Regions from separate parts of the Janthinobacterium sp. GW823-FHT06H09 genome, predicted to be linked through region 2. Evidence: predicted binding sites of a transcription regulator. Region 2 holds the regulator's gene; each other region holds the start of a gene.
The links. Region 2 encodes FNR, which switches genes on or off when oxygen is low (the NO sensors DNR and NnrR bind a similar motif). Its sites were predicted from a motif close to TTGATNNNNATCAA; they were not measured.
Positions count from the first base shown of each region.

Region 1: the regulator FNR is predicted to act here: its motif matches at 4,672-4,685, upstream of AC1Q6X_RS24880 (bacteriohemerythrin).
Region 3: the regulator FNR is predicted to act here: its motif matches at 4,109-4,122, upstream of AC1Q6X_RS06820 (XrtA system polysaccharide chain length determinant).
Region 4: the regulator FNR is predicted to act here: its motif matches at 3,433-3,446, upstream of AC1Q6X_RS25060 (hemerythrin domain-containing protein).

Region 1 covers NZ_JBXAHC010000019.1:47,791-55,547, forward strand. Annotated here, with positions in the region: gene AC1Q6X_RS24865 (nucleotidyltransferase domain-containing protein) at 14-763, shown strand; gene AC1Q6X_RS24870 (TonB-dependent siderophore receptor) at 760-2,994, opposite strand; gene AC1Q6X_RS24875 (hypothetical protein) at 3,330-4,190, shown strand; gene AC1Q6X_RS24880 (bacteriohemerythrin) at 4,198-4,596, opposite strand; gene AC1Q6X_RS24885 (hypothetical protein) at 4,896-5,051, opposite strand; gene AC1Q6X_RS24890 (hypothetical protein) at 5,192-5,377, opposite strand; gene AC1Q6X_RS24895 (PepSY domain-containing protein) at 5,508-7,757, opposite strand, start outside.
Region 2 covers NZ_JBXAHC010000005.1:349,786-357,542, reverse strand. Annotated here, with positions in the region: gene ccoP (cytochrome-c oxidase, cbb3-type subunit III) at 1-862, shown strand, start outside; gene ccoG (cytochrome c oxidase accessory protein CcoG) at 867-2,249, shown strand; gene AC1Q6X_RS10765 (FixH family protein) at 2,396-2,920, shown strand; gene fnr (fumarate/nitrate reduction transcriptional regulator Fnr) at 3,047-3,805, opposite strand; gene AC1Q6X_RS10755 (response regulator) at 4,045-7,119, shown strand; gene AC1Q6X_RS10750 (TOBE domain-containing protein) at 7,198-7,757, opposite strand, start outside.
Region 3 covers NZ_JBXAHC010000003.1:433,280-441,036, forward strand. Annotated here, with positions in the region: gene AC1Q6X_RS06800 (hypothetical protein) at 1-1,662, shown strand, start outside; gene AC1Q6X_RS06805 (S1 family peptidase) at 1,659-2,435, shown strand; gene AC1Q6X_RS06810 (N-acyl amino acid synthase FeeM domain-containing protein) at 2,440-3,186, opposite strand; gene AC1Q6X_RS06815 (XrtA/PEP-CTERM system exopolysaccharide export protein) at 3,387-4,010, opposite strand; gene AC1Q6X_RS06820 (XrtA system polysaccharide chain length determinant) at 4,264-5,793, shown strand; gene AC1Q6X_RS06825 (XrtA-associated tyrosine autokinase) at 5,813-6,637, shown strand; gene AC1Q6X_RS06830 (TIGR03016 family PEP-CTERM system-associated outer membrane protein) at 6,621-7,757, shown strand, end outside.
Region 4 covers NZ_JBXAHC010000019.1:86,943-94,699, forward strand. Annotated here, with positions in the region: gene AC1Q6X_RS25040 (tetratricopeptide repeat protein) at 1-144, shown strand, start outside; gene AC1Q6X_RS25045 (tetratricopeptide repeat protein) at 141-1,142, shown strand; gene AC1Q6X_RS25050 (AGE family epimerase/isomerase) at 1,211-2,425, shown strand; gene AC1Q6X_RS25055 (carbohydrate kinase family protein) at 2,422-3,354, shown strand; gene AC1Q6X_RS25060 (hemerythrin domain-containing protein) at 3,618-4,070, shown strand; gene AC1Q6X_RS25065 (diguanylate cyclase domain-containing protein) at 4,464-6,104, shown strand; gene AC1Q6X_RS25070 (LacI family DNA-binding transcriptional regulator) at 6,155-7,252, opposite strand; gene AC1Q6X_RS25075 (glucokinase) at 7,236-7,757, opposite strand, start outside.

The sequences.
Region 1 (7,757 bases), on a different contig from region 2:
TGGAGCACCGGCTTTGACGACGATCCCCACCTATGAGACCATTCGCGCGATTGCCCAGCGGCTGGTGCACGAGCGCTATCCCACGGCCGTGGCGGCCATCATCGGCGGCTCGTTCGCCACAGGCCGGCAAACGCCTACTTCCGATATCGACTTGCTGCTGCTGTTCGACCACGTCGATTGCGCCTGGCGCGACACCCTCGTGGCCGAGGGGCGCACGGTGGAACTGTTTGCGCACGACGTGGCCACGTTCACGTATTTTTGCAAGGAAATGGATGCGCCGGGCGGCACGGTGCCGCTGGCGATGATGGTCGTCGAAGGGGAAAACATCGTCGCCGCCGGCGACGCCTACGCGCAGCTGCACGCGCTGGCGCACGCTTTCGACACGGCCGGGCCGCCCGCGCTCGACGCGGAAAACCTGCAGCGCCGCCGCTACGCCATCACCACCGCGCTGGAAGACCTGGTCGACAGCACGCACCCGGGCGAGGCGCTGGCCGTCGCTTGCCAGCTGTACGAAGCGCTGGCCGACCTGCACCTGCGCGCGGCGGGGCAGTGGAGCGGCGGCGGCAAGCATCTGTTCCGCCGCCTGCAGGCCTTCGACGCCGTCATCGCCGGGCAGCTTGACGGCGCGCTGCGCCTGGCCGCCGCCGACTTGCCGGCCGGCCAGCGCGCGTTCGGGCAAGTCGCCGCCGCCGTGCTGGCGCCCGTGGGCGGTCCCTTGCTCGACGGCTTTACCCTGCCGGCGCCCGCGCACTGGCGCGCTTAAAACATCGTGCGCACGGCCAGGCTGATGTTGCGCGGTTCGCCCCAGAAGACGCCGTCGAAGAAGCCCACGTTGCGGTAGTACTTTTTATCGAGCAAGTTATTCACGTTCAGCTGCACGCTGGCGTGGCGGTTGAGCGCATAGCTGGCCATGGCGTTGAGCAGCGCATAGCCCGCTTGCGGAATGTCGGTGATGGTTCCCGATGGCGGGCGGCCGTACCACGATTCGCTGTAGGTGGCGCTTTGCGCCGTCATGCTGGCGCCCGCCCTCAAACCGGCCAGGCGGCCGTCGAAGCGGTAGCTGGTGGCCAGGCGCAGCAAATGGCGCGGCTGCGTGGTGGCGGCGCGGCGGCCATCGGCCTCGGCCGCGTGCAGATAGGTATAGCCGCCGCTCGCTTCCCAGGCGGGCGATAACTGGCCGGAGACGTCGAACTCGACGCCCTTGGCCGTCACGCCGGCGCCATTGGCCACCATGGCCTGGCCGCCGTCGGGCAGCAAGAAGCCGGGCGGCACCGTGCGGTCGAGTTCCGCCATGTTCTTTTTCTTCGTATGGAACAGGGCGGCCGACGCGTTCAGCTTGCCTTCATAAAATTCGCCCTTGATACCCAGTTCCGCATTGTCTCCCGTTTCCGGCGCCAGGAACTTGTTGTTGCGGTCCTTGCTCGATTGCGGGTTGAACAGCTGCGTGAAGCTGGCGTAGGCCGAATACTGCTTGTTGATATCGAACACGGCGCCCACATACGGCGTGACTTCATTGCGCGTTTCCACGAAGTCGCTGTTGTCCGTGTGCACGCCTCGTGTATCGTAGTTGCGCGTATCCGTGCGGTAAGTACTGCTGCGCGCGCCGATGATCACATGCAGCGGGTCGGCCAGGCTCAAACGTGTGGCCACATAGCCGCCCGCCAGGCGCGTCACGGTTTCCGTGTGCGAGCCGTCCGGGTGGAACACGGGGCGGGGGATGTTGCCCGTCCAGCTGCGGTAATCGGGGACGACGTTCGGGTAGTTGATTTCCGCCTCGCCGCCCAGCGAGCGGGCGCGCTGGTTGCCGCCGTTCCAGCCGGCGATGGCCGTATGCTTGCGCCCCAGCAAGGTGAAGGGGCCGCTGGCGTAGACGTCGAAATTATCGCCCGTGGTCTTGCCCGGGCCATAGGCGCCCGTCCACAGGAGCATGCCTTCGCCCGTGGCCGGATCGGGATGGCCGCCGCCCGCGTAGGCGACGGTGGTGCGGTTCGTGCTTTCCGTGCGCGCATAACCGAGGTGCAGATTCCAGTTGCCGGGCAGGCGCTGGTCCAGCGACGTGAAGATGGTGTGCTGCTTGTTGGCCCAGGTGCTCCAGGGCGTCGTGAGGCTGGTGTCGCGCGGCAACCTGGCCAGGCTGCCGTCCGCATTCCAGTACGGCACGGCGCCCCAGGTGGCGCCTGTCGGCTTGTTGTCCTGGAAGTCGACGCCCGCCGTCAGCAGGGTGCCGGGACGCACGTCCGCTTCAAGGATGGCCATGCCCACCGTCTTGCGCTCGTGGTACATGTCCAGGTAGGAATCGCGTTTTTGCCAGGCCAGGGCCGCGCGCGCGCGCACGCTGCCCTCCGCGTTCAGGGGCGTGGACAGGTCGGCCTCGATCCTCTGGTCATCCCAGCGGCTCATGATGAGGCCGGCGCTGGCCTCGAAGTCCTTCGCCGGCCGCTTGCGTATCATGTTGATGGTGGCGGACGGGTCGCCCTTGCCGCCCATCAGGCCCGTGGCGCCGCGCACGACCTCGATGCGGTCATACAGGATCGTGTCTTGCAGCGGCGCATTGCCGCCGCGCGCCATGCCGTCGATCTGGATATTGTTGATGCCGAAGCCGCGCGCATAAAATGTCGTGCGCTCCGTGTCGTTCTGGCCCACCTGGATGCCTGTCGTCTGCGCCAGCGCCTGGTCCAGCCGCACGGCGCCCAGGTCGTCGAGCAGCTGGCGCGTGATGACGCTGACCGATTGCGGCGTCTCGCGCAGCGACAGGTCCATGCGCGTGGCGCTGCGCGCTTCGCCGGCCGTGTACGACTGCGTGCCTTCCGTCGTCGCGGTCGACTGGCCCAGCACGGTGACGGCGGGCATGGTCACGTCGGCCGCGGCGGCGTCGGCGGCCTGTGCCGGCAGGGCCACGCCGGCGGCAAGACTGAGCAGGCTGATGTGTAATAAACGGGGGAGGGCGCGCAAGGCGGGCTGGCGCGAAGATGAGAAGGCTGTCGTTGATTGCATTATTTTCCTGGATATTTTTAGTCGTGAGTGTTCCTATCTCGTCTGGCGAGCTGCGCAGTAGCTGGGGGATGGCGTAACGCTGGCCCGTGGTCTGGCTTGGATAGCAGTTCCACCGCAAGGCCCGGCGCGGACGGGCAGTGGAAAAGAAAGGCGCGCGATTCCTGTCACTTTTGTAAATAGGAATCATTATCAATATAGGTGATATTTGCCAAATAATCAAGCGTGTGCACCAAAGGAGTGCAGGCGGGAGTGCAGGCAGACCCGGGGCGGCGCATCGGCTTGCCTTCTGCGATAATGCAGGCGCTGACAAATATTTTCCTTAATGAAAGAAATGCATGCGTACATGGATCGCTTGTGCCGGATGGTTGTGTGTCGTCTCGCTGGGTCAGGCCCAGGAACACGCGCCGCCGCCGGCTGCTCCCGCGCCGCTGCAGAGCGCCAGCGTGCCGCCCGCCGCCGATGCCGTTGCGCCACCGCTTGCGCCGGCCACATCCGCGGCATCAGCACCCAAGGCAACGGCGCCAGCAGAGGAAGCCTTGCCACCGCAAACGGTGACGATCACGGCCACCAGCGATGCCAAGGCGCCGCACGTGCGGTTCACGGCATACCGTGAAAGTTATCTGACGGCCAGGAAAGTGTGGCAAGTGTCGAGCGGCAGCGTGGTCATGGCCCTGCGCCTGATTCCTGCCAAGCTGAGCGCCACCATCGACGATGTGCGCGTGGCCTTGCAAGGCAATGGCGCCCCCATGCCGATCAAGGTGTCGGCCGGCGGCGTGTTTGTCGTGCCGCTCAACGATGATATTGCCGCGCAGGACGGCACGTTTTTGGTGAACAAGGGCAGGGGCGAGCTGACGGCCAATATCGTGCTGCAGCCGTCCGTGGCGCGCGATGCGTGGAACGTCACGCGCGTGGGGCAGGTCTTGCGCGACGCCCGGCGCGCCGTGCGGGCCATCACGCCGTGGTACAAGCGGCCGTTCGCCAGCGACGTGCAATCGCTGGCCTTTTGCGCGGCCGAGCGGGGCAGCGCCTTGCAATTGATGGATGGAGAACAGCTGATCGCAACGCTGCCCATGAACGAGGCGGCCGTCAACGACATCAACCAGCCCGTGTTTTGCAAGATTTTCGACGGCGAAGACAAATACCCGGGACACTACCGCGTGGTCATGCCCGAGCAGGCGACGGTGCTGTTGCTGTAATGAACTGCTAGTTAGGCTGGCGCTGCACCAGTTCCAGCGCCGCCGCCAGGGCCAGGTCCATGGTGGCCTGGTGGAAGATCAGCCACTGCGGCAACAGCGACAGCGCATGGCGGCCCTGTTCCAGGTCGCCTTCATCGACGGCGGCCCAGGCATGGTGCAAGCCGCTGAGCACGCGGGCATGCTGTTCGCGGTGGTTGGCCAGCGAGGGAAAGCCGATTTGCTCCATCAAATCCTCTTCCTCTCGGAAATCGCGTTCGACGGCCGCAATCAGCTCGCGAAACGCCACGCTGAAATGCTGGTCGCTTAACTGCCCCAGCCGTGCCAGCTCCTGAAACAGCGCCTCATGCGCCTCGTCGATGGCGGGAACGCCCAGCGCCATCTCATCTTTCCAATGCGATTTACCCATGCCGATGCCCCCGGTGAAGTCCGTCGCGGCGCGAAGCGGACTGTTCCAGTGTGGACGCAGCGAAGGGCGAAATCCATGATCTGGATCAAAAATATGGTGAAGGGGGAAGAGGAAAACAAGACAAAAACAAATCGACGAAGGGAACAATTCCCCACCCGCAACAAAGCGGTTTTTAACGATGCGCCGTGTTACCGAGCGCCGCTGAAAAACGCCGCTGGCAAGGCGTCTTTGACGCAGACAGTACGCTAGTACGGCAAGTCAAAGCAACGCAGCCAGCGACGTTTTCTCAGCCGCGCGTCTTATTGCCGAGGCCAGCGGGCCCACAGAGCTTGCGCATCGACATTCGGCACCTGCAACTGCTGTCCGGCCGACGTCTGCATCGCATCCCTCAGCACGAGGGGCACGAGCATCAGGGCCGACAAGGCGAGGCAGAGCAGCACTTTGAGCGTCAACATGGTCGTCTCCCGGTGTCCCGGCGGCGGCGCGGGGATGCGGCGCCTGCCGGTCACGTCCTATGTACTACCATGCTTGCAGTTTAGTTCATCTGATTGAAACTTCAACTAGTTGCTGTGATGCACTGCACCAGTGACGCCTCTTATTTGGCCTTGCGGCTGCGCCGCGGCTTGCCTGCGGCGGGCAGGAAAGAGTCGAACCACACTTGCGTCAATTGCCGCGTATTTTTCGCCGCTTCGCGCTTGACGGCGGCCGTGGCGTGGCCGCGCGCCGTGTTGGCGACGCGGTTGGCGGCGCTCAGGTACATGCTCATCCAGGGGTTTTTCATGGCTAGCCTCGCAAACAGTGGGTGGGGGCGGCGCGGATATGCCGCCATGCCGCTACTGTAGTCCGATGGCCGGCGCTGACCGTGCGGCGGCCCACATAGCCGGGCGGCGCTGGCAATGTGCTGAGGCAGATCAATACACGTCGCGGCGGTAGCGCCCGGCCGCCAGCAGGGCGTCGAGACCGTCCTGTCCCAGCACTTCTTGCAGTACAGCATCGATTCCCGCCGCCATGCCTTGCAGGCTGCCGCACACGTAGACGATGGCGCCTTGCGCCAGCCAATCGCGCAGCTCGCCGACGTTGGCGCGCAGGCGGTCCTGCACGTATTCGCGTTTGCCGCCCTCGTTGCCGTCGCGCGAAAAGACACGGTCCAGGCGCGCCAGGTGGCCAGCGTCCAGCCAGCCTTGCAACTCTGCGCCGCAGACGCTGTCAACAGCTTGCTGGCGCTCGCCGAACAGCAGCCAGTTACGGGCCAGCCCCGCCCGCTGGCGCGCGCGCAGGTGCGACCGCAGGCCTGCCAGGCCGGAACCATTGCCGATATAAATGCAGGGCACGTCGACCAGGGCGGGCGCGAAGGCGGGATTGGCTTGCAGGCGCAAACGGATGCCGGCGCCCAGCGGGGCGAAGCGCGTGAGCCAGCCGGAACAGAGACCGTACCCGTCGTTTGTGCCGCCCGCGTGGCGCTCCTGGCGCACCAGCAACTGCAGTTTGCCATCGGAGGGCAGCGACGCGAGCGAATAGCTGCGCGGCGCATGCTGGGCACTTTGCGCGTCGCCCTCGCTGCCATCCGCGTTGCAGGCGATGATTTCCGCCAGCGCGCCCGCTTCCCAGTCAGCATCGGCGGGGCCCGTCAAGGTGATTTCATGCAGTTCGCCGCCCAGGCTGCCCGGGTTCAGCAGCACGCGGCGCGTCAGGCGCCATTCGGCGTACGACGCTTCTTCCTGTACGCCGATGGCGTCGATGGCGCTGCCGCTACAGCTGGCCAGCGCTTGCGACCAGGCGGCCAGGGCGGCGGGGTCATGCTTGTCCACTTCGATCAGCGGGAACATGGGCGTGGCGCCCAGTGCTTGCAATTGTTGCGCCAGCGCATGGCCAAAGCCGCAGAAGGCGCCGTAATGGCGGTCGCCCAGGGCCAGCATGCCGAATTCCAGGCCCGCCAGCGGCGTGCCCACCGTTTGTTGCAGCAGGCGCGCGAAGCGGCGCGTGCCGTCCGGCGCCTCGCCTTCGCCAAAGGTGCTGGCGACGATCAGGGCCCGTTCGTACTGGCGCAATTGCGCGGGATCGAAACGGTCCAGCGACTGCACGTCGACGGCCACGCCGGCCTGCTGCAAGGCGCGCGCGCTTTCCAGCGCCAGGCGCTCGGCCTGTCCCGACTGGCTGGCGTAGGCCACCAGGGTCGGTAAACCTGTGTCCGTCTTACCCGGCGCGCCGGCGCCCAGCAGCGCGCGCTGCGCTTGCACAGCCCGCTTGGCCTTGCGGCGGCCCAGGTACAGCATCCAGCCCGTGATGGCGAACAGGGGCAGGCCCAGGCTGGCCAGGGTGACGATGATGCGGCCGGGCAAGCCGAAATACGTGCCCATGTGCAGCGGATAAATGATGTTGACGAGGCGCTGCCCCAGCGCCTGCTGGCTGTACGGTTCGTTTTCCGTGAGCGTGCCGTCGGCCGGCGCAATGCTCATGCGGCTGCGCGCCCGTTCGTGCGGCGCATCGCCGGCCAGCCACGTGAATTGCACGGCTTCGCCGGGGCGCACGGGCAGACGCACCGTGGCCAGGGTCCAGCCGGGGGCATGCTGCTGGAAAACGCTCCAGGCCAGGCCGATGTCGGCGACAGGCGATGGCTCCTGCGGCGCCTCTTTCTTGCCGGGCGCCTGCGCCGTGCGCGGGGGCTTGCCGGCCCAGGCGTCGATATTGTCGCGCACCACGTCATAGCTCCAGTAGATGCCCGTCAGGGTCAGCGCCACATAGACGACCAGGCACCAGGTGCCGGCCACGGCGTGCAGATTCCACAAAAAGGAGCGACCTTTTAATGCAGGGTCGAAGGTCAGCCAGGTGCGCCAGTCCAGCGGACGGCGGGGCCAGCGCAGGTACAGGCCGGACAGTTCCAGGCCCAGCAGGCACAGGGCCAGCGCGCCCGCCACTTGCCGGCCCGGGTCGCGCGGCAGCAGCAGCCAGCGGTGCAAGGACTCCGTCCATTCGAAAAATGCGGCGCCCGCCAGCGCCGGCTGGGTCGCGCCCGTGTACGGATGCATATAAATGGATGCGCCGCGCCGCTGGCCATGCTTCGGCGCGAAAAACAGGCGGGGCGCCGCGCCCGCCTGCGCATACATGGTGACCGAGGCCACGCGCTGGCCGTGTTCGGCTGCGGCAATGCTGCTCAGTTGGGC
Region 2 (7,757 bases):
CATCATCGGCTGCGGCGTGCTGCTGTACTCGCAGTCGAAAGTGAAAGTGGCCGCCGGCGCCCCCGCCGACGGCACCACGGGCCACGTGTGGGACGAGGACTTGAAGGAACTCAATACGCCGATGCCGCGCTGGTGGATGTGGCTGTTCTACATCACCATCGTCTTCGCGCTGGCCTACCTGTTCCTGTACCCGGGCCTGGGCACCTACGCCGGCAGCCTGGGCTGGAAATCGACGGGCCAGTACGAGGAAGAGCTGAAGAAGGCGGAAGCCGACTACGGCCCCCTGTTCAACAAGTACCTGAGCCAGGACTTGAAGACGGTGGCCGCCGATCCGCAGGCGCAAGCGATCGGCCAGCGTCTGTTCCTGACCTACTGCGCGCAGTGCCACGGTTCGGATGCCCGCGGCAACAAGGGCTTCCCCAACCTGACGGACAAGGACTGGCTGTATGGCGGTGATCCCGACATCATCAAGACCACCATCATGCACGGCCGCAATGGGCAGATGCCGCCGATGGGCGCCGCGCTCGGTTCCGAAAAAGATGTCGAGAACGTGGCCCATTACGTGCTGAGTCTGTCCGGTTCCACGTCGGACCCCGTCAAGTCCGTGCTGGGCAAGGCCAAGTTCGGCGCCTGCATGGCCTGTCACGGTGCCGATGCGAAGGGCAACCAGATGCTCGGCGCGCCTAACCTGACGGACAAGATCTGGCTGTACGGCGGCAGCGCCGATACCATCATGGAAACCGTGCGCAAGGGTCGCAACAACACCATGCCGGCCTTCAGCGACTTCCTCGGCGAATCCAAGGTACACGTGCTGTCGGCGTATGTCTGGAGCCTGTCGAATCCCCAGACGCCCGTGAAATGATGTAATGGAACCTCAAGTCATCAAGATGTATGCGGCCCGCGAGCAAATCTACCCTCGCGAGGCCAAAGGACGCTACGCTACCTGGCGATGGGTATGCGTATGGCTTACCCAGCTCGCGTTCTACGGCTTGCCGTGGTTGACCTGGAATGGCAGGCAAGCCCTGCTGTTCGATTTGACCACGCGCAAGTTCTACATTTTCGGCGTCGTGCTGTGGCCCCAGGATTTCATCTATCTGGCGGCCCTGCTGATCATCTGTGCGTATTTGTTATTCCTCGTCACGGCCATTGCCGGGCGGGTGTGGTGCGGGTTTTCTTGCCCGCAAACGGTATACACGGAAATCTTCCTGTGGGTCGAACGCCGCATCGAGGGCACGCGCAGCGCGCGCATGGCCCTCGACAAGCAGGGCCCCTCCGTGCGCAAGGCGTTCAAGAAGACGGCCAAGCACCTGGTATGGGGCGCCATCGCCCTGTGGACGGGCTTTACCTTTGTCGGCTACTTCACGCCGATCAAGGAACTGGCGCGCGAGGTGACCACCCTCAATTTCGGTCCCTGGGAATGGTTCTGGGTCTTGTTCTACAGCCTGGCAACCTACGGCAACGCGGGCTGGCTGCGCGAGCAGGTGTGCAAATACATGTGCCCCTACGCGCGCTTCCAGAGCGCCATGTTCGACCAGGACACCCTGATCATCACCTACGATGCCAAGCGCGGCGAACCACGCGGCGCCATGAGCAAGAAGGCCGGCAACAACGACAAGCTGGGCGACTGCATCGATTGCACCCTGTGCGTGCAGGTGTGTCCGACCGGTATCGATATCCGCAACGGCCTGCAGTATGAATGCATCGGCTGCGCCGCCTGCGTCGATGCCTGCAATACCGTGATGGACAAGGTCGAGCGGCCGCGTGGCCTGATACGCTACAGCACCGACCATGCGATGGAAAACAACTTCAATTCGAAGCAGATCCGCCAGCGCGCCATGCGCCCGCGCGTGCTGATCTACACGTCCATCCTGGCCCTGATCATCATCGCCGTGTGTACGTCGCTGGCCCTGCGCACGCCCCTGAAAATGGACGTGATCCGCGACCGCGGTTCGATGGGACGCGAGGTGGAAGACGGCATGATCGAAAACGTCTATCGTCTGCAGATCATGAACACCTCGGAGCAAAGCCAGCACTTTAAAATCAGCGCTTCCGGCTTGCCGGGCCTGACCTTGCTGACGCGCGACGAAGTGACCTTGCAGCCGACGGAAACGCTGGGCTGGCCGATCCGCCTGCGCGTGCCGCACGGCGTCGGCGAGAAGGGCTCGAACAAGATTGCGATCGAATTGCACTCGCTGGACGACCCGTCGCTGCACGTGCGCGAAAGCGCGGTGTTCATCGTGCCGCGGTGATGTTGATTTGGGGTCGGCCCCTCCGGGTCCGACCCCGTTATTTCGCCGTAGGGGTATCATCAATCATGCGTTAGGGTCACTTGATTTTCAACCCGGAAGCAAAAGCTGGAGTCGGACCCAAAGGGTCCACCCCCAAGGAGAACACAATGTCCGACAGTCTGAAACTGCAACCTCCCGTTGCCCCGTGGTACAAACACCGCTGGCCATGGCTGCTGATGATCGGTCCCGGCCTGTCCGTGGTCGTCGGCAGCTTCATGGGCTATATCGCGTTTACGCAGCCCGATGCGCTGGTGGTGGGCGACTATTACAAGCAGGGCAAGGCGATCAACCAGGATTTGAAGCGCGACACGATCGCCAGCGACCTGGCCATGGATACGACCCTGTCGTATGACGTCGCTGCAGCGCGCCTGAGCGGCTCCGTGCACAGCTTCGGCAAGGCGTACCAGGGGCCTTTGCAGCTGCACCTGGCGCATGCGACCCTGCCGGAAAAGGATATCAAGCTGCTGGTGCAGCCCGATGCGGCCGGCAATTTTTCCGTGGCGCTGCCGATGCTCGAGCGCAGCCGCTGGCAAGTGCTGGTGGAAAACGACAAACGCGAGTGGCGCCTGTCCGGCATCTGGACCTGGCCCGTGCAACGCAGCATCGCGCTGCATGCGGATGAAGAGTTATAACGTACAGCGCCGGGAAAAAACCGTAGCGAGCGGCAGTGATTTGTGGCTGAGAAGCACAGCTGTGCTATAGCACAGCGAGCATCGCAGGCCGCAAAGCACGACGCGCAGTAGGTTTTGACGGTGCTGTTACTTGCAGACGTCGGTGCCGGCTGTAATGGCTTTTAACTTGGCCGGCTGCAAGATCTCGATCTCGCGGTTGGAGACGCGCAGCCAGCCTTCCTTCTTGAATTTCGACAATAAACGGCTGACGCTTTCGATGGTCAGGCCCAGGTAGTTGCCGATTTCCTCGCGCGACATGCGCAACTGAAATTTGCTGGCCGAATAGCCGCGCGCTTCATAGCGCGACGCCAGGTTGACGATAAAGGCGGCAAAACGCTGCGTCGCCTGCATGTTGCCCAGCAACAGCATGACACTTTGCTCGCGCGTGATTTCCTGGCTCATCATGCGGTGGAAATGGCGCAGCAGGGTCGGCATATTGCCCAGCAATTGTTCCAGGCTGGAAAACGGGATTTCACACACTTCGCTGTCTTCCAGCGCCACCGCATTACAGTGGTGGCGGTCGGCGCTGATGGCGTCCATGCCCAGCAGTTCGCCAGCCATCTGAAAACCCGTCACCTGCTCTTCGCCGCCCGGATTGATCTGGTAGGTCTTGAAGTGGCCCAGACGGATCGCATACAGGTTCTGGAACGAGTCGCCGATGCGGAACAGCGAAGCGCCGCGCACGATCTTGCGGCGGCGGCCGATGATCTGGTCCAGTCTGTCCATGTCGCCCACGTCGAGGCCCATCGGCAGGCACAATTGATGCATGCTGCAGGTCGAGCATCGCGCACGCAACGCTTCCACGGTCACTGTGGGCGAGGTTGGAGTGAGTAGCGCTTCAGTCATGTCGGTACCTTTTAGAAAATGCAACAACAAGTTTACTGCATACAGGGTTGCCGTGTGCCAATTTCACCGCAATTTCGCTGAATAAACGACGTTCCGACTTTAATTATATGGCAACATCGTCAAAAGCCCATGCGGAGAGGGCAATTTGCGTGGCGGCGCTTGCCAAGCTGGGGTATTGATAGGAAAATTCCTGACAGCATTATCTGCCGCCTGTGCCGCCCGGTACTGAAAAGGAAATCATGAAGCCTCTCGGCATCAAAGCAAAAGTCGCGCTGGCCACCAGCCTGACCTCGATCGCCATGATCGCGCTGGTCACCATGATCCAGGTGCAGCACATGCGCGACGATTTCACCAAGGTACTGTTGAGCCAGCAGTCGTCCCTGATCAGCCGCACCGCCGCCGAGCTCGACGACAAGCTGGGCATGCTGCTGCAGATCGTCACCCTGACGGCCCGGCAGCAGCCGCCAGAACTGATCACCCAGCCCGCCCAATTGCGCGACTACTATTCGCGCCGCTCGATGCTGGTGCTGTTCGACGACGTGCTGGTGCTCGACGCGCACGGCGCCGTCGTGGCCGACATGCCGGAAGTGGCGGGGCGCGCCGGGATCAACGTCGCCGAGCGCGAGTATTTCCAGACCGTGCTGCGCACGCGCCAGCCCATGATCACCGAGCCGATGCTGGGCAAATCGAGCGGCATGCCCATCGTGCAGATGGTCGCGCCCGTGCTGGGCGCCGATGGCCAGGTGGCCGGCGTGGTGATCGGCGTGCTGCGCCTGTACAAGGATAACCTGCTGGGGAGGTTGCGCTCAGAAAAGATCGGCAAGAGCGGCTATTACTTCGTCCTCACGCGCGGCGCCGTGCCGCGCTATGTGCTGCATCCCGACACCAGCCGTTTGCTGCAGCCGCGCCTGCCGAACGCCAACCTGACGACCACCCGGCTGCTGAAGGACGATGGCGAAGGCACCATGGTCAGCACCAACAGCCGCGGCATCACGGCCGTCAACAGCTTCAAGCGCCTGAAATCCGTAAATTGGCTGCTGGCCGCCTCGCTGCCCCTCGACGACGCCTTCGAACCGTTCGACGGCGTGCTGTACCGGCTGGTGCTGTGGAGCATCCTCGCCTCGCTGCTGGCCGCAGCCGTGCTGGGCTGGGTCACCGTGCGCCTGCTCTCGCCGCTGGTGCGCCTGCGCGACACCCTGCAGGCGCTGCGCGCCAGCGGCAGCCGTTTCACTCCCGTGCCCGTGCAGCAGCGCGACGAGATCGGCGAGCTGACGGAAGCGTTCAACGGCCTGATGAGCGAGCGCGACCGCTTGCAGCAGGAGCTCGAATCGCGCGCGGCGGAGCTGGAACAGGAGCGCGACCGGGCCGAGGCGGCCAACCGCGCGAAGAGCGATTTCGTGGCCAACATGAGCCATGAAATCCGCACGCCCCTCAATGCCGTGCTGGGCATGGTGTATTTGCTGGGCAATACCAAGCTCGATACGGAACAGCGCAAGTATCTGACCATGGTGCGCGTGGCCGGCCAGTCGCTGCTGGGCATCCTCAACGACGTGCTCGATTATTCGAAGATCGAGGCACGCCGCATGGAATTGTCGCCCGTCGAATTCGACCTCGACGAGGTCATGAACACGCTGGCCACGACGATGACGATGAATGCGGGCGAAAAGGAGCTGGAACTGGCGATTGCCGTCGAGCCCGACGTGCCGCGCCGCCTCATGGGCGACGCCCAGCGCCTGCAGCAGATTCTCGTCAACCTGGCCGGCAACGCCATCAAGTTCACCGAGAGCGGCGAAGTGGTGGTGGCCGTCAGCCTGTCCGAGAAAGACAAGGGCCGCGCCTGGCTGCGCTTCGAAGTGCGCGACACGGGCATCGGCATGACGGAGTTGCAGCAACAGCAGCTGTTTGCCGCGTTTTCGCAAGGCGACCAGAGCATCACGCGGCGCTTCGGCGGCACGGGCCTGGGCCTGGCCATCAGCAAACAGCTGATCCACATGATGGGCGGCGACATCGCCGTCGCCAGCAGCGAAGGCAAAGGCAGCCGCTTCTGGTTCAGCGTGCCGTTCGAGATGCTGGCGCAGCCGGCCGAAACGCGGCGCACGCCCACCCTGGGCCAGCTGCGCCTGCTGGTGGCCGACGACAACCGCACCACGCGCGAACTGATCGTCAAGCTGATCGAGGCATGGGGCTGGCTGGCCGACGAAGTGGACTCCGGCTTTGCCGCTATCGAACTGTACCGCGAGCGCCTGGCGCAGCAGCAGCCGTACGACGTGGTGCTGGCCGACTGGCACATGCCCGTGATGGACGGCCTGGCCACGGCCAAGGCTATCCGCCAGGCAGCCAGCGGCCAGCGCCAGCCCATCGTGGTGATGGTCAACGCCTTCGCCCGCAACCACCTGGAGGAAATCTCCAGCGCGGCCGAGGCCGACGTCGTGCTGATGAAGCCCATCACGGGCTCGAGCCTGTTCGACGCCCTGCACCAGGCGCTGATTACCAAGCACGACGGCGGCGAGCAGCGCATGCTGCAGCAGCCGCTGGGCACGGAACTGGCCGGCGTGCATTTCCTGCTGGTGGAAGACAACCATTTGAACCAGGCCGTGGCGCGCGGCATCCTCGAACACATGGGCGCCACCCTCGACGTGGTGGGCGACGGCTTGCAGGCCGTGGAACGGCTGCGCACGGAAGCGCTGCGCTACGACATCGTGCTGATGGACATGCAGATGCCCGTCATGGACGGCTTCAGCGCCACCCACATCATCCGCACGGAACTACGCTTGAGCCTGCCCGTGATCGCCATGACGGCCGGCGTGCTGGCGTCCGAGCGCGAGCGCTGCATGACGGCCGGCATCAGCGATTTCATCGCCAAGCCCGTGGTGGTGGAAGAGATGATGGAAGTGATCCTGCGCCACCTGCCCAAGCGCCCGCCAGTGCAGACGGCGGGGCCGGCGCCCGTCGCCGATGAGGAAGTGTTTTCCATGGCGCCGCTGATGCGCGTGATGGGGCGCGACGCGAAAGGGCGCGGCGTGCTGCGGCGCATGGTGGAAGACGCGCTGAACAAGGGCATGACGCCCATGCGCGACGCCGAAACAGCATTGCAGGCAGGCCGCCACAGCGACGTGGCGCGCATCCTGCACAGCGTGCGCGGCTCCGTCGGCACCCTGGGCACGAAACGCCTGATCCGCACCGCGTTCGCCACCGAGGAAGCCATCGATGCGGGCCGCCTCGACGAGGTGCCGGCGCTGCTGGCGCAGACGGCGCAGGAACTGGAGCAGGCGCTGGCGGCGGCGGCCGATTGGTTGTCCAGGCTGAAGGATTAAGCCTGCAACGTAAAACTGGGGTCAGACCCCGGAACCTTGTCGGATTACGCGCTTGCGCGCTAATCCGACCTACCCCATTTACGCGGGCACGCCCAGAATCACGCTGGACGCCTTGAAAATCGCCGTCACACTGCTGCCGATCTCGATGCCCAGCTCGGTGCTACTCTGGTTGGTGATGATGGCGGCGATCGTGCCGCCACGCGGCAAGTCCAGCACCACTTCCGTGTTCACGGCGCCCGTCTGCACGCGCGTCACCAGCCCGGCCAGCTGGTTGCGCGCGGAAAAGCGCGCGCCTGCGCTGTCGGCCACGAGGATGATCGACGATGCCTTGATCAGCGCAAACGCTTCCGCGCCCGGCACCAGGCCCAGGCTTGCGCTGCTGCCTTGCGTGACGATGGCCACGATGTGCTGGCCACCCGGCAATTCCAGCGTGACTTCGTCGTTGACGGCGCCCTGTTTCAGTTCGGCCACCTTGCCCAGGAATTGGTTGCGTGCCGTGGTTTTCATGGCCATTCTCCGTATGAGTAAAAGATCGTCGGCGATGCCTTCGGCCTGGCTGCCCAGCTGGCGCAGGTAGCGCGCATGCTCGCGCTCGATGATGCGGAAATTGTCGACCAGCTGGCGTCCCCGTTGCGTCA
Region 3 (7,757 bases), on a different contig from region 2:
GCGGCGTTCACCACGTTTTCACGCGGCCTGTACGCGGCGCTGGCGGCGGCCATGCTGCTGGGATTCTGGCAAACCCTGCGGGCGGCGCCCGGCGCGGCGCGGCGCCCGCCTGGCCGCCCGCCCGTGCGCGGTGTGCTGCTGCGGCTGCTGCTGGCCGGCCTTGGCACTGTCCTGCTCGTGTACATGTTCAGCCTGGCCGGCTACCGGGGCTTGCTCGCCGCCGTCGTCCTGCTCGCGGCCAGCTTCGTGCTGGCGGCGCGGCCCTTGCCGTGGCGTCTGGCGCCGGCCAGCCTGCTGTGCGCGCTGTGCCTGCAGGGCTTGCTGGCCGCCTGGTGGCCGGAGCCGGCCGGCCAGAACACGGCCGGCTGGCTGAAAGGCCCGTATTTCCTGTTCCTGCTGGCGGCCGTGCTGCTGGCGGCCGTGCTGTGGCCCGGCGCTGGCGCCCCTAAAGGGCCTGTCAGACTGGGCCTGGCGATGATGGCGTGGACCATGCTGGCGTGCAATCTGGCGTGGATAGGCTGGCATTGGGCCGGTCCGCCCGCCCTGCTGCCGGCCGCCCTCGTCGTCCTGCTGGCCATGCTGATGCTGTGCAACGGACGCTTGCGCCCGCCGCTGTGGCGGCTGGACCGGGCCAGCCTGAGCATCGCGGGCGCGGCCGGCATCCTGCTGCTGCTGGCCATCCCCGTGTCGGCCAGCTATTACGCCACCGAACGTTTCGCCACCACGGCCTTCGACATGCAAGGCCGCTTGCGCCATTGGCGGCAAGCGCTGGCCATGCAGCCGCCCGACCTGGCCAGCCGTCTGTTCGGCACGGGTAGCGGCAGCTTTCCCGCTACTTATTACTGGCACAATCCCCAGCGCGAAGTGCCGGCCAGCATCGCGTATGCCGAGGAAGGGGGAAACCGGTATGTGCGCCTGGCCAGCCCCGGCTACAGCGCCGGTTATGGCGAGCTGCTGCGGCTGCTGCAACGCCTGCCCGTGCAGCCCGCCACGCGCTACACCCTGGCGCTCGACGTGCGCCGAACGGGCCCCATGCCGGTGCTGCAGGTGCGCCTGTGCCAGCGGCAATTGCTGTACGCCCAGGGCTGCGTGAACGTTCCGCTGCGCCTGCGGCCTGTGCCGCCTGGCACGCAGCCCGGCGGTTGGCAACACTATGAAGTACCGTTCGACAGCGCCTGGCTGGGCGCCGGTGCCTGGCTGCTGCGCCCGCCCGTGCAGCTGGAACTGGCGGCCAGCGGGGCGGCTGACTCGTCCGTGCTCGAAGTCGACAATCTGAGCTTGCGCGCCCCGGGCGGCGAGGAATTGATCGCCAACGGGAGCTTTACGCAAGCCAATAATTACTGGTTTTTCAGCAGCGACCACCATCATTTGCCGTGGCATATCAAGAGCATGGCCTTGCATCTGCTGATCGAAACAGGCTGGTGCGGCGTCATGTCCATGCTGGCCCTGCTGGTTCTGGCTGGCACGCGCCTGCTGAGCCAGGCCGCGCGCGGCGATTCCGGCGCGCTCGCTTGCGCCGCCGCCCTGCTGGGTTTTCTCGTCGTCGGCCTGTTCGACAGCCTGCTCGACGTGCCGCGCATCGCCCTGCTGTGCTATCTGATGCTGCTGTGCGCGCTGCTGCAGCCCGTGCCACCTCCTCACGTTGAAAGTGCGCCGCCATGAAAGCCCTGCCGTTGACATGCTTTTCCGCCCTCCTGTTTTGCCTTGCCCTGGCCAGCGCGCCTTGCCGCGCCGATGCTCCGCTGGCGCAAACCATCGCGCGCATCAAACCATCGATCGTCGGCGTGGGCAGCCTGCAAAAGACGCGCACGCCGCCGATGAATTTCATCGGCACGGGCTTCGTCGCCGGCGACGGCTTGAGCGTGCTCACTTGCGCCCATGTGATCCAGAAACTGCTCGACGCCAATCCGAACGAAGTCATCGGCATACTCACGGGCCAGGGCGAGGCAGCGCAATTTCGCCCCGCCAAGGTCCAGGCGCTGGACACGGAACACGACCTGGCCTTGCTGCGCCTGGCGGGCGCGCCCCTGCCTGCCCTGGCGCTGGGCGACGCGGCCACGGTGCGCGAAGGCCAGGCCATGGCCTTTACGGGGTTTCCGCTCGGCACCTTGCTGGGCTTGCACCACGTGACCCACCGCGCCACCGTGTCATCGCTGACACCCGTGGTCATGCCCAGCGAAAACGCGCAGCGCCTCGACGTCCGGCGCCTGGCGCAGCTGCAAAAAGCGCCTTACACCGTGTTCCAGCTGGACGCGACGGCGTATCCGGGCAGCAGCGGCAGCCCCTTGTTCGATCCCGAGACCGGTCTCGTCTACGGCATCGTCAACATGGTGTACGTCAAGGGCCTCAAGGAGGCGGCCATCAGCGCGCCGAGCGGCATCACTTACGCGATTCCAGGCGGCTACATGCAGGCGATCTTGCTGAAAAATAAATGAATAATCAGTTGCGCCCCTGCCTCAGCCGGTCCGTAATGCCGGGCTCATCCCATGTCGGAAAAAAAAAGGGGTAAAACGACCGTTCACCCCCATGCTGTTCCATCAGGCCACCGTATTTGCGGATCTGGGCCCCCATGTAATCGAGGTCCAGCCGTAGCAGCACGGCCGGCGCCCCCACGCGCGTGCACTCGCGCTCGCCGCCGAAGTCCTGGAAACCCAGCATGCGCTTGTAAAACACCACGTGGCGCGGGTTGACTTCGATCACGTAATCCGTAAAGCCGTGAATATTGTGGGCATAGATATAAGAAATATGAATCAGCGCCGCAAACACGCGCTTGCTCACCCCCTTGTCGATGGCCAGGCGCGACGGTTCGCACAGGCGCCGGCCCTGCTCGCGCAGGACGTCGAGCTTGTCGCGGAAGTTTTCATCGGCGGGCAAGCCCGTCTCGTCATTGTCCAGGCACAAGGTCATGGTGCCGACGGTGGTGCCGGCCGTTTCCGCAAACAGTGTGATTTTATTGAGCGCATGGGCCGTGCCGGGATCGACGGCATAGCCGCGCCAGCCGTACATCTTGCGGATCAGCAAGCTGGCCGCTTCGCGCCGGCCACGCGAATTGGCCATGCGGATATGAAAGCGCTGCAGGTCGAGCTCGTGCTCCATGGCCGGGTCGATCTGCCCCTCGCCTACCACCAGGTCGCTGAAAGTACCAGGCGTGTCGAAAGAAATAATGGGTTCATCTTCAAAGCTCATCTTGTCCTCACGTTCATCGGCAGCCGTCGAGACGGACTGAAGCCAATGCCTTGTGACAAGACAAAAACGGGAGAAGTTCCCACCTTTAGCTAAAAAAACAGAAGAAATCTGTCTTTAGATAGCAAAATAACACGCTGAAATTTGCCGAAAAGTACAAAATGACAAATATAAGTGCTGTTTTGACACTGCCGAGGCCGCTGCTAAAAAAAACTCTCCGGGATCAGTAAAACGTCGCCCGGCCGCATCATGACATTGGCGGAAATATCGCCCTCCTTCAGCAAATCGTCGAGCCGCACGGCCAGCTGCTGCTGGTTGCCTTCGCGCATGCGGATGATGCTGGCTTTGTTGCCGGCCGCGAAGTCGGTGATGCCCCCCACGGCGATGAGCACGTCCATCAGCGACATGCCCTGCCGGTACGGCAGCGCCTGCGGCTTGGCCGCCTCGCCGATCACCCGGATCTGCTCGCTATATGGCCCCGAGAAATTGGTGACAATGACCGTCACCACGGGCTGCTGGATGAACTTGCTCAAGGCTTGCTCGATGTCGCGCGCCAGCTGGGTTGACGTCTTGCCGCTGGCGGCCAGATCCTCGACCAGCGGCGTGGTGATCTTGCCGTCCGGCCGCACGGCCACCGTCAGCGACACTTCCGGATTGCGCCAGACGATGATGTTGACGGAGTCGCCCGGACCGATCAGGTAATCGTGCATGGGAGCGCTGTCGTCGGAAGGCGCCAGCGGATAGCGAGTGCGGCAGGCGCCCAGCAGGCTGGCGGCGCCGGCCAGGACCAGCGTATTGCAGAGAAATACACGGCGAAATGGATTCATGCGGAGCCTCTTCGAGTCGATGCGCGTCCATGGGCAGCCCCGCAGAACCAGCCTGGGCCGCGAACTTCCTATGATTATTAAAACCCGGCAAGTGAACCTTGAGGCGTATCAAGAAGCAATCATCTTGGGAAATCTTGCTCCGCAGCCGCCCTATACTTGCTTACTCAACAAGCAAGTATTTTTTGTAAGACGTCGTCGTTGTCCGCGCCGCCAGCCCATCTGCCGTGCAGCACCGTCACCTGAAGGAAGCGACATGGAAGAATTGATACAGCAACTGCTTTCCGGCTTGAAAGGCATCTGGAAGTACCGCTGGCATGCGGTGCTGGTGGCGTGGCTGGTGGCCATCGGCGGCTTCATCAAGGTGATCACCCTGCCCGATGACTACCAGACGTCGGCGCGCGTGTTTGTCGATACGCAAACCATCCTCAAGCCGCTGATGGCCGGCATGACCAGCGTGCCGAACACGGAACAGCAGGTGGCCATCATGAGCCGCACCCTGCTCAGCCGCCCGAACGTGGAGCGGGTCATGCGCATGGTCGACCTCGACCTGGACTCGAAGACCGTACGCGAGCACGAGGCCCAGCTGGACGAGTTGATGAGCCGCATCAAGATCACGGGCACCAATGCCTATGACATCTACACCATCAGCTACAGCGGACGCGATCCCAAGCTCGTGCGCGACGTCGTGCAAAGCTTGCTGACCATCTTTGTCGAAGGCAGTTTCCAGGGCAAAAAAGGCGATTCGCAGAAGGCAGTGCAATTCATCGACGAGCAGATCAAGAATTACGAGGACAAGCTGAGCGCGGCGGAAAACCTGGTGAAGGAATTCAAGATCCGCAACAACCTGCTGCTGCCACGCCAGGGCATCGACTATGGCAGCCAGTTGCTGATGTCGTCCGATAGCCTGAACAATGCCAAGCTGGAACTGGTCGAGGCGGAACAGGCGCGCAAGGCCATCCAGAGCCAGATCGAGGGCGACGAGCCCGTGCTCGACATGGAGCCGAACGCGGCGTCCATCACGAATCCCGAACTCGACGAACGCATCGCCTCGCTCAACAAGAACCTCGACAACCTGCGCATGCAATTTACGGAATTGCACCCCGATATCATCGCTTCGAAGCGGCTCATTGCCCAGCTGGAAGAACGCAAGATCGAGGAAAGCAAGCTGAAAACGGCGTCCGGCGATCCGGGCAAGAATTACAGCCCCATGCTGCAGCAATTGAAGGTGGCGCTGACGGACGCGGACGCCAAGGTGGCCGCCATCCGCGCCCGCGTGCAGGAGTATACGGCGCGCAACGAACGGCTGCTGGCGCAGAGCAATGCCGTACCCGAGGTGGAATCGCAGCTGGCGCAGCTCAACCGCGACTACATCATCAACAAGGAAAACTATGAAAAGCTGATCGGCCGGCGCGAAGCGGCCAAGCTGTCGGGCGAACTCAGTTCCACCACCGAAATGATGGCCTTCAAGATCATCGACCCGCCCACGGTGCAATATGCGCCCGTCGGCCCGAACCGCCCGCTGCTGTTCAGTGCGGCGCTGGGCGCGGCGCTGGTGGCCGGCGTCGCCACGGCCCTGCTGATCAGCCAGGTGCGCCCCACCTTCCTCAGCCCCTCGGAACTGCGCGACGCGACGGGCTTGAACGTGCTGGGCACGGTATCGATGAACTGGACGCCACTGCAGCAGGTACGCCGCCGCCGCGCCCGCTATGGCTTCGGCGCCTGCCTGGGCAGCCTGTTTGTGCTGTATGGCGGGGTCATGACGGCCGCGCTGCTGAAATTCTAGAGCCACCAAGGGAGCGACGATGAGCAGCAAGGACAGCGGCAAGCAGGAACCCACGATCCTCGGCGTGGCCGAGGCCAGCGTGCCCTATGGCGTGGATGGCGCGCAGGCGGCCCGGTCGCCCCAGTACCGGGCCCTGAACCTGGACCGGCTGGCCGAGCAAGGCATGCTCACGCACGATGGCGGGCGCAGTTCGGTGGCCGAGGATTTCCGCATCATCAAGCGCCCGCTGCTGCGCCAGGCGCGCGCCAGCGGCGCCGAGGCCATCCGCCACGGCAACCTGATCGTCGTTACCAGCGCCATGCCCGGCGAAGGCAAGACCTACTGCGCCATCAACCTGGCCATGAGCATCGCCATGGAAATGGATATCACGGTGCTGCTGGTCGATGCCGACGTGGCGCGCCCGTCCGTGCTGAAAGTGCTGGGCCTGCCGCCGGAACCAGGGCTGATGGACGTGCTGCTCGACCCGCAACTGGCGATGGCCGACGTGATCCTGAAAACCAATGTGGCCAATCTGAGCATCCTGCCCGCCGGGCGCAGCAACAAGCACGCGACGGAATTGCTGGCCAGCCGGGCCATGAGCCGGCTGCTGGCCGAAATCGCCAGCCGCTATGGCGACCGCATCGTCGTCTTCGATTCGCCGCCCCTGCTGATCACCAGCGAAGCGCACGCGCTGGTGGGCCAGATGGGACAAGTGGTGATGGTGGTCGAGGCGGAAACGACGACACAGCACGCCGTCAAGGAGGCACTGCGCCAGATCGAGTCGTGCGAACACATTCATTTGATCTACAACAAGACCAAATCGTTCCCCGGCAACGACTACTACGGTTATGGCCATTACGATTAGCCGCGGGGTTTCGCTGCCGCCACCGCTGCTGCTGCCCTTGCTATCCCTGCTGCTGCCCCTGCCAGCCGGCGCGGTCGACTGGCTGGTGAAACCGTCGCTGCGCCTGCGCGAAAGCTATACTGACAACGCCTTGCGCGCGCCGCCGGGCCAGGCGCAATCGGACTTCATCACGGAAATCGCGCCCGCCATCGCCCTCATCGGCACGGGACCCCGGCTGCGCGTGCACCTCGACTACAGCTGGCATAAATACCTGTCGGGACAGCGCGCCGATACGGACAACCACGAACTGCACGCCTCGGCCGACGCCGAACTGGTCAAGGACTGGTTCTTCATCGATGCGGACGCCAGCGTAAGCCGGCGCAACATCTCGCCGTTCGGCCCGCAGCTGATCGACGACCTGCCCGACACGGACAATACCAGCACCGTGCGCACCACGGGCATCAGCCCCTACCTACGCCACCGTTTCCGCGGCCTGGCCACGGCCGAGCTGCGCTACACGCGCAACACGGTCGATAGCGGCGGCGACCTGCTGTCCGTACACAGCGATGAAATGGAATTGCTGCTCAGCGGCGAGCCGCGCGGCAACGGCTGGACCTGGAACGCCAGCCACGACGTACGCCGCACCCAGGACAGCAAGCTGGCGCCCGTACGCATGCAGCGCAGCAGCGTGGGCCTGCGCTATCCGTTCAACAGCAAATGGTCGGCCACGGCCAGCGGCGGCATGGAAAAGGAAGGTTATATCTCTACCAGCGGCAAGGCGCCTGAGGGCCGCTTCTGGTCGCTGGGCGGCGTGTGGACGCCGTCGCCGCGCACCAGCATCGCCTTCAGCACGGGCAAGCGCTTTTTTGGCACCACCTACAGCCTGGACGCCAATTTCCTGCAGCGCCATACCAACTGGCAACTGAACTACAGCGAAAACATCACCACCATGCCGACGCAGTTTTCGCGCCTGGGAAACCGCGACGCGGGCCAGTTGCTTGATCAATTGTGGCGCGGCATCTTTCCCAACGCGCGCGACCGTCGCCTGCGCATCGATGCCTTCCTGCGCTATGCCAACAGCCTGGGGCCGGAACGGGGCGCCATCAATTACTTCAGCCACCGCTATTTCCTGCAAAAGCAG
Region 4 (7,757 bases), on a different contig from region 2:
TACGAGCGGGCGGGATGGAGCGGCGACTTGCCCGCCATGCGGCGCATGCTCGACGTGTACGTGAAGGGTGAACTGGGACAACAGGCGAATGCCGAAGACGCCGCCGAATGGCGCGCCAGGCTGGCGGAAAGCGAGAAGAAATGAAGACCATCGTATTGTTATTGACCCTGGCGCTGGCGCAGCCCGTGCTGGCGCAGCCTGCGCCCTCCAAAGAACCGCGCCAGCATCCGGCTCTGGCCGAATTCGATATGTCCGGCCTCGACGACATGCGCGCGAAGGTGCAGGCCGTGGTCAACCGCCCGGCCGACCTGTCGCCGGAAAAAATCACCGCCTACGAAAAGACGCGCCGCGCCGCCGAAGGGGGCGATGCGGCCGCCCAGCTGGAGCTGGCGCAGATGCTGCACGAGGGCGAGGGCACGCCGCGTGACGTTGACGCCGGCCTGGCGTGGATGCGGAAATCGGCCGAAGGCGGCTATGGCCCGGCGCAGGCATTCCTGGGCGTCGCCTATACGCTGGGGCAGGGCATACCCATCGACCGCAAGCTGGGCGAATACTGGTCGCGCAAGGGCGCCGCGCAAGGCGTGGAACTGGCCAACTTCATGGTGGCCCAGCACTTTGAAAACATCCACAGCAGCCCGGAAGAACAGGCGCACGCGCTGCACTGGCTGAAGTTCTATGCCGAAAACGGTTTCATTCCCGCCTACAATGAAATCGGCTACCGCCTGATGAAGACGGCGCACGATGACGCGCAGCGCAGGGAAGCGTTCGGCTGGTACATGCGGGCGGCCAAGGCGCTCGATCCGCCGGGCTTGAACAATGTGGCCTACTCGTATGAAGTGGGGCAGGGCGTGCCGCAGAGTGACGAGGCGGCGCTGGGCTGGTATGAAATGGCGGCCATCGCCAAGAGTCCCCCGGGCCAGACGGGCTTCGCGCGGCTGCTGGAGCAGGGCCGCGGCGGCCCTACCCGGCAAGGGCCGGCGCCCCAGCCCTTCGAGTTGTACCTGCTGGCGGCGAAGCAGGGCGACGCGGAAGCCATGGAGCGGCTGGTCAAGGTGTACGATAAGGGCGAGCTGGGACAGGCGGCCGACCCGGCCAAGGCGGCGCTGTGGCGTGAAAAGCGCAAGTCAGCCACGCTCCCTTAAGTGGACGAGACGGGGCGGAAACGGCATGCTATCATCATTGTTATCGATAACAATATCATGAGAGACCCATGAATCCCGATTTTCGCTCCAGGGCCATGCTTGAAAAGCACATCCAGCACACGATGCACTTCTACCACCCGCGCGCGTTTGACCCGAGCGGCGGCTTTTACCACTTCTTCCTCGACGACGGCACCGTCTACGACGCTGCCACGCGTCACCTGGTCAGCAGCACGCGCTTCATCTTCAATTACGCCATGGCTTACCGCCATTTCGGCGGCGACGATTACCAGGCAGCGCTGCGCCATGGCGTGGCCTTCTTGCGCGACGTGCACCGCGATCCGGACACGGGCGGCTACGCCTGGCAACTGTCGTGGAAAGACGGCGTCAAGACGGTCGAAGACGGCGCCAACCACTGCTATGGCCTGGCCTTCGTGCTGCTCGCCTATGCGCATGCCTTGCAGGCCGGCGTGCCGGAAGCGCGCGCCTACCTGGACGAGACCTTCGAACTGATGGAGCAGCGCTTCTGGCTGCCCGAGCACGGCCTGTATGCGGACGTGGCCAGCGCCGACTGGTCCACCCTGGACGGCTACCGTGGCCAGAACGCGAACATGCATGCGTGCGAAGCCATGCTGGCCGCGTTCGAGGCGACGGGCGAGGCGCGCTATCTGCACCGCGCCGAAACGCTGGCGCACAACATCACGGTGCGCCAGGCGGGCCTGGCCAACGGCATGATCTGGGAACACTACAAGAGCGACTGGGCTATCGACTGGGATTACAACCTGCACGACAAGAGCAATATCTTCCGTCCCTGGGGCTACCAGCCCGGCCACTTCACGGAATGGGCCAAGCTGCTCCTGATCATGGAGCGCCACGCCAGGTTCATGGCCGGACCATCGGAGTGGCTGCTGCCGCGCGCGCGCGAACTGTACGACACGGCGCTGGCCAAGGCCTGGGATGGCGCGCATGGCGGCATCCACTACGGTTTTGGCCCGCACGATGAAATCTGCGACGGCGACAAATATTTCTGGGTGCAGGCGGAAAGCTTCGCCGCCGCCGCCGTGCTGGCCGCACGCACGGGCGACGACGCCTACTGGCAAAGCTACGACAAGATATGGGACTACAGCTGGAAGCATTTCGTCGACCACGAACACGGCGCCTGGTACCGCATCCTGACGCCCGAAAACCAGAAAATCAGCAACGAGAAAAGCCCGGCCGGCAAGACCGATTACCACACCATGGGCGCCTGCTATGAAGTGTTGAACGTGCTCAAAGGTGCCGCATGAGCGCCGCCTTCCCGCGCGAATTTCCACAATTCGTGTCGGCCGGCGAAGCGCTGACGGACATGCTGCGCACGGGCGCGGACGCCTGGAGCAGCCAGGTGGGCGGCTCGACCTGGAACGTGGCGCGCGTGATGGCGCGCCTGGGCGTGCCCAGCGCCTTTGCGGGCGCCGTCAGCCTCGACGTCTTCGGCGACGCGCTGGCGCAAGCGACCGACGCGGCAGGCCTGGACATGCGCTTCTTGCAGCGCCGCGCGAAATCGCCGCTGCTGGCCATCGTGCATGAACTGCATCCTCCCACGTATTACTTCATCGGCGACGACAGCGCCGACCTGCATTTCGACGCGGCGCAGCTGCCGGCCGGCTGGATGCAGGGCGCGCAATGGGTGCATTTCGGCGGCATCAGCCTGGCGCGCGAACCGCTGGCGGGCAAGCTGGTGGCGCTGGCGCAGGAGCTCAAGGCGGCTGGCGTGAAAATCAGCTATGACCCGAATTTCCGCATCATGATGGATGCGCGCTACGACGCCACCCTGCGCCGCATGACGGAGCTGGCCGACGTGATCAAGGTGTCCGATGAAGACCTGGCGGGCCTGTTCCGCCACGACGATATCGATGGCGCGTTTGCCGTGCTGCGCGGCTGGAATCCGCAGGCCACGTATTTGTATACGCGTGGCGCGCAAGGTGCGGCGCTGTACCGGGGCGAACAGACATGGCAGGCGGCCCCGCCCGCCATCGAGGTGGTCGACTCGGTGGGCGCGGGCGACGCCAGCATCGGCGGCTTGCTGTACAGCCTGATGTACCGGCCCTATGCGGACGGCGGCCAGCACTTGCGCTTTGCCGTCGCGGCCGGAGCAGGCGCCTGCCTGGCGGCCGGCGGCTCGCCGCCTTCGGTGGACCTGGTGGAATCGCTGGCGCAGCGCACGCAGCTGCGTTAAGTCGTATGGCGCGGTGCGCTGGCAGGCAGGCGCACCACGCATATTTTTTACGCAATGCAAAAATTTATCATGGTCAGCTTGATCTGCATCGAAACGCGTTGACCTTCCCGCCAGGCCTACCTTGACGTTGGCAATCCTCCTACATGCACGCCGCATGGCCCTGTCTAGAATGGGGACTTCATTGCACACCTGGAGAACACATCATGGCCACCCAATCCCATCAGGCAGCGTCCGTTTCCCAGCAAAATGCCGGTATGCAAGACATGGATGCGATCGAACTGCTGACGCAAGATCATCAGACGGTGAAGGACTTGTTCGAACAGTACGAGGGGCTCAGCGACAGGTCGCTCGCCAGCAAACGCAAGCTGGCGCTGAAAATCTGCGAGGAATTGAGCAAGCATGCGATGGCGGAAGAGGAAATCTTTTATCCGGCCGTGCGCGAGGCCAGCCGCCTGAACGAAGACTTGATCGACGAAGCCATCGTCGAGCACGCCTCGGCCAAGGAATTGATCGCGCAAATCGTCGCCATGGCGCCCGGCGAAGACTTGTACGACGCCAAGGTCAAGGTCTTGTCCAGGCAGATCGAGCAGCACGTACAGGAAGAGGAGGGCGAGATTTTTCCGCGCGCGCGCGAGGCGCAACTCGATCTGCTGGCCATGGGCGGCCAGATCGCGGCGCGCAAGGCGGAAATGCAAGTGCCCGGGATGCAGCCCTGAGCCTGCCTGGCCGCGTGTGACTAGCGCGCTGGCCCTGTCGACGCCCGTTACATCAAGGTAAGCGCCATCAGAGGATGCGTGGCGGGCGCCTGCTGGCGGCAGGCGGTTCACCGCCAGCGGTGCAAGTGGTGGAATCGTTGCTGGAGCGTACGATATGGCGATGATGTGGGGATGGCGTGTCTATTCAGCGGCGCCAGGGCGCCCTTTTTGCGAGAATAGGCGTAAGATTTGCTCTCTTGCCATGTCAAGAGCCTGTTCTGGGAGTGTATTCATCCGGGGATAGGTTCGAAGTCATGCGCTGACCAATATGCCGTGCTTCCCATTGCCATGCATGGCGCCACTTGGCCGGGTCCGTGCGCTTTACAGAGCACGGGCGCTGAGAAGGAAGTCCGCATGCATAAGATCTGGAAGTTTTTCAATCCCCGGAGCTTCAAATTCAAGATGACTGTGCTCGTGGGCGTACTGGTGCTGTGTGCAACGGGTTCTGTTGCGCTCACATCGCTGTCTGTCGCGCAAGGGCAGATGGTATCCGTCATCGGCAATCAGCAATATGCCTTGCTGACCAGTGCCGCGGCATATATCGACGAAGACTTGAATGCCAAGAAAGCGCTGCTCAAGGTGCTGGCGGAAGGGCTGCCTGCGGATGTGTATGAACATCCGCAGCGGATGCAGGCATTTATAGAAAATCATCCAACTCTGCGCGAGGAATTTTTCAATCTCGTCGCCTTTGATGCTACCGGGAAACTGATTGCCAGCATGAATGACCGGCGCGTGGCCGGCAAGCTCAATTTCGCTGCGCGCGAATATTTTATCGATACCGTGAAGCTCAGGGAAGGCGTGATATCGCGTCCATTCAAGAGCCAGCTGTCGGGCAAGCCCGTTGTGCTGGTAACCGAACCGATCTATGACAAAGCCGGCAAATTGCTGTATGTAATCGCTGGCGGTCTCAATTTGCAAAGCCCGACATTTTTTGGCCAGTGGGAGCAGCTCAAGCCGGGCAAGAGCGGTTATCTGTTTATGTTGACCGACGACGGCACGATACTCCACCATCCGGACCCGGCGCGCGTCCTGAAGCGGGTGCATGATGAAACGGGCGGCGCAACCCCTTCCACCTTGGCCGCATTGCGGGGATTCGACGGTTGGACGCAAGGTAAAACCAAGCTGGGCGTGCAGGCAATTATGACGTACAAGCATTTGCGCGCGGCAGATTGGATCATCGGCGCCGTCTATCCTGAAAGCGAGGCATTCACGCCGGTCACCGATATGTATGCCAAAGTCATCATTGCTTCGTCAGGCGTAGCCTTCCTGGCCAGTTGTGCCGGCTGGATCGCGGTGATGCTGCTCTTGCGTCCTTTGGGCGATCTGGGCCGGCATGTGGCGAGCATACGCTCAGGCAATGCCGATATTGCGGTGTTTGATATCGCCCGTAAAGACGAGTTTGGAAAGCTGAGCCGTGCATTCTATGCGCTGTCGCTGCAGAGGGAAGCGGCGGAAAACAACCTCGCCGCTCTGGCGCGTACTGACATGCTGACGGGCCTGCACAACAGGCGCATGTTTGACGAGGCGCTGGCCGCGGCATTGACGCGTGCGCGGCGCGCTGGCACGGGCCTGGCGCTGGCGTATCTGGATATCGACTATTTCAAAAAAATAAATGACACGTATGGGCATGGTATCGGCGATCTGGTATTGATTGAATTTGCCAAACGGCTCAAAGCTTGCGTCCGGGCCTCCGACACGGTGGCCCGCCTTGCCGGCGACGAGTTTGTCATTATTTTTGAACAACTGACGGAGCAGTCCGAGCTCGCGGTACTGGGCAAGAAAATCGTGCAAGGGATGGCCGTGCACTTTGATTGCGGCGGTATCGGTCTGCATGTCACCACCAGTGTCGGCTTGGCGTTCTGCACCCGGGGCGATACGACGGCGGGGGCATTCTTGACGGCGGCCGATACGGCGCTCTACAAGGCAAAAAGCGCTGGCCGCAACGGTTATGCCGTCACTTCCATCGGCAGCCCCGCCTTGACCGAGGCGTTGTAGGGCCGGGTGCGCCGGAATGGCGGGTGGTGGCATCGCCTGTTCCGGCAACGTCAAGGCCTGCGCTGGCCCTGTGCCGTCGGCGGCGCATAGCTGCCCGACGATGCGCGCTCTACCAGGGTAAATTCCATCAAGTGATGCGTGGCGGGCGCCGTCTCCCCGGCGCGGCGCTGGCGTATCTCGTCGATGACGAGCTTGACGGCGGCGCGCGCCATGTCGGCGATGGGCTGGTGGATGGTGGTCAGCTCGGGCCAGACGGTGCTGGCGACGGGCGTGTCGTCGAAGCCGCACACGCTCAATTGCGCCGGCACCTGCAAGCCCATGCCGTGCGCCACGGCCAGGGTGGCGGCGGCCATGTCGTCATTGCTGGCGAAGATGGCGCTGGGGTGCGGTTCGTGCGCCAGCAGCCGGCGCGCCGCGTCGAGCCCCGAACGGTAGGTAAAATAGCCTTGCGCCACCCTGTGCGGCGGCACCTGCAAGCCCGCTTCCCGCATGGCGTCCTCGAAGGCCTGGCGGCGCAGCAGGGCGGGCGTGTGCGCCGGGTCGCCTTCGATGAAGCCGATGTCGCGGTGGCCCAGTGAGATCAAATGGCGCGTCATGGCCAGCGCGCCCTCGTAGTCGTCGATGCGCACGGCCGAGACGCCGGGCGAGGGGCGCGCCGTGGCCACGGCGATGGCGGGGATACCCATGGTATTGAGCTGCGCCAGCACTTCCGGTGAATCGCACAGGGGCGGCGGCACGAGGATGCCGTCCACGCCGGCCGCCACCAGGCAATCGATGCCGGCGCGCTGGCTATCGAGGTCTTCGCAGCGTTCGAGCAGCAGCTGGCCGCCGCCCTGGCGGCACTGGTCCATGGCGCCGACGAGAAATTCACTGAGGAAGGCCGCGCTGGGGTTGCTGTATAGCAAGCCGATGCGCAGGGTGCCCGTGCGGGCGGCACGGGCCGCCAGGTTGGGCTGGTAACGCAGGCTGGCGATGGCCGCCTCGACCTTGTCGCGCGTGGCCGCGCTGACGCTGGCGCGCCCGTTGATGACGCGCGATACCGTCATGGCCGAGACGCCGGCCAGGCGCGCCACGTCATGCACGGTGGCGCCGCTGGCCGTGTCGGCGGCGGCGTGGGCGGCATGCGCCGCTTTATTCGAGGTGGCCACCGAATTTCAGCTTGCCGCTGATGCGCATGCCGTGCAGTTGACCCTCTTCCAGCTGGGCGGCGCTGGTGCGCTGCGCCGTGTCGCGCCGCGCCAGTCCCACCGACAGGATATCGAGCATCATCAGCTGCAGCAGGCGCACGATCATGGGCACGAAATTGAGGTTGCCTTCCGGGTGGTTCAGGGTCAGCAGCACGTCGGCCAGCTTGGCCAATGGCGAACCGCTGGCCGTGATCGCCAGCACGCGGGCGCCGCAGCCCTGCGCCACCTTGACGGTACGCAGCAGGTCGGGCAGGGCGCCCGAACGGGAAATGACCAGCGCCACGTCGCCCGGCTTGAGCATGGCGGCGCTCATTTCCTGCGCCTGCGGATCGGCAAAGAAGCTGCTGACGATGCCCAGATTGAGCAGCTTGTGCTGCATGTCGTCGGCCACCACGCGGGCGCTGCCCACGGCCAGCAATTCCACGCGCTGCGCGCCGCGCAGCAGTTCGATGGCCGCCGTCAGCGC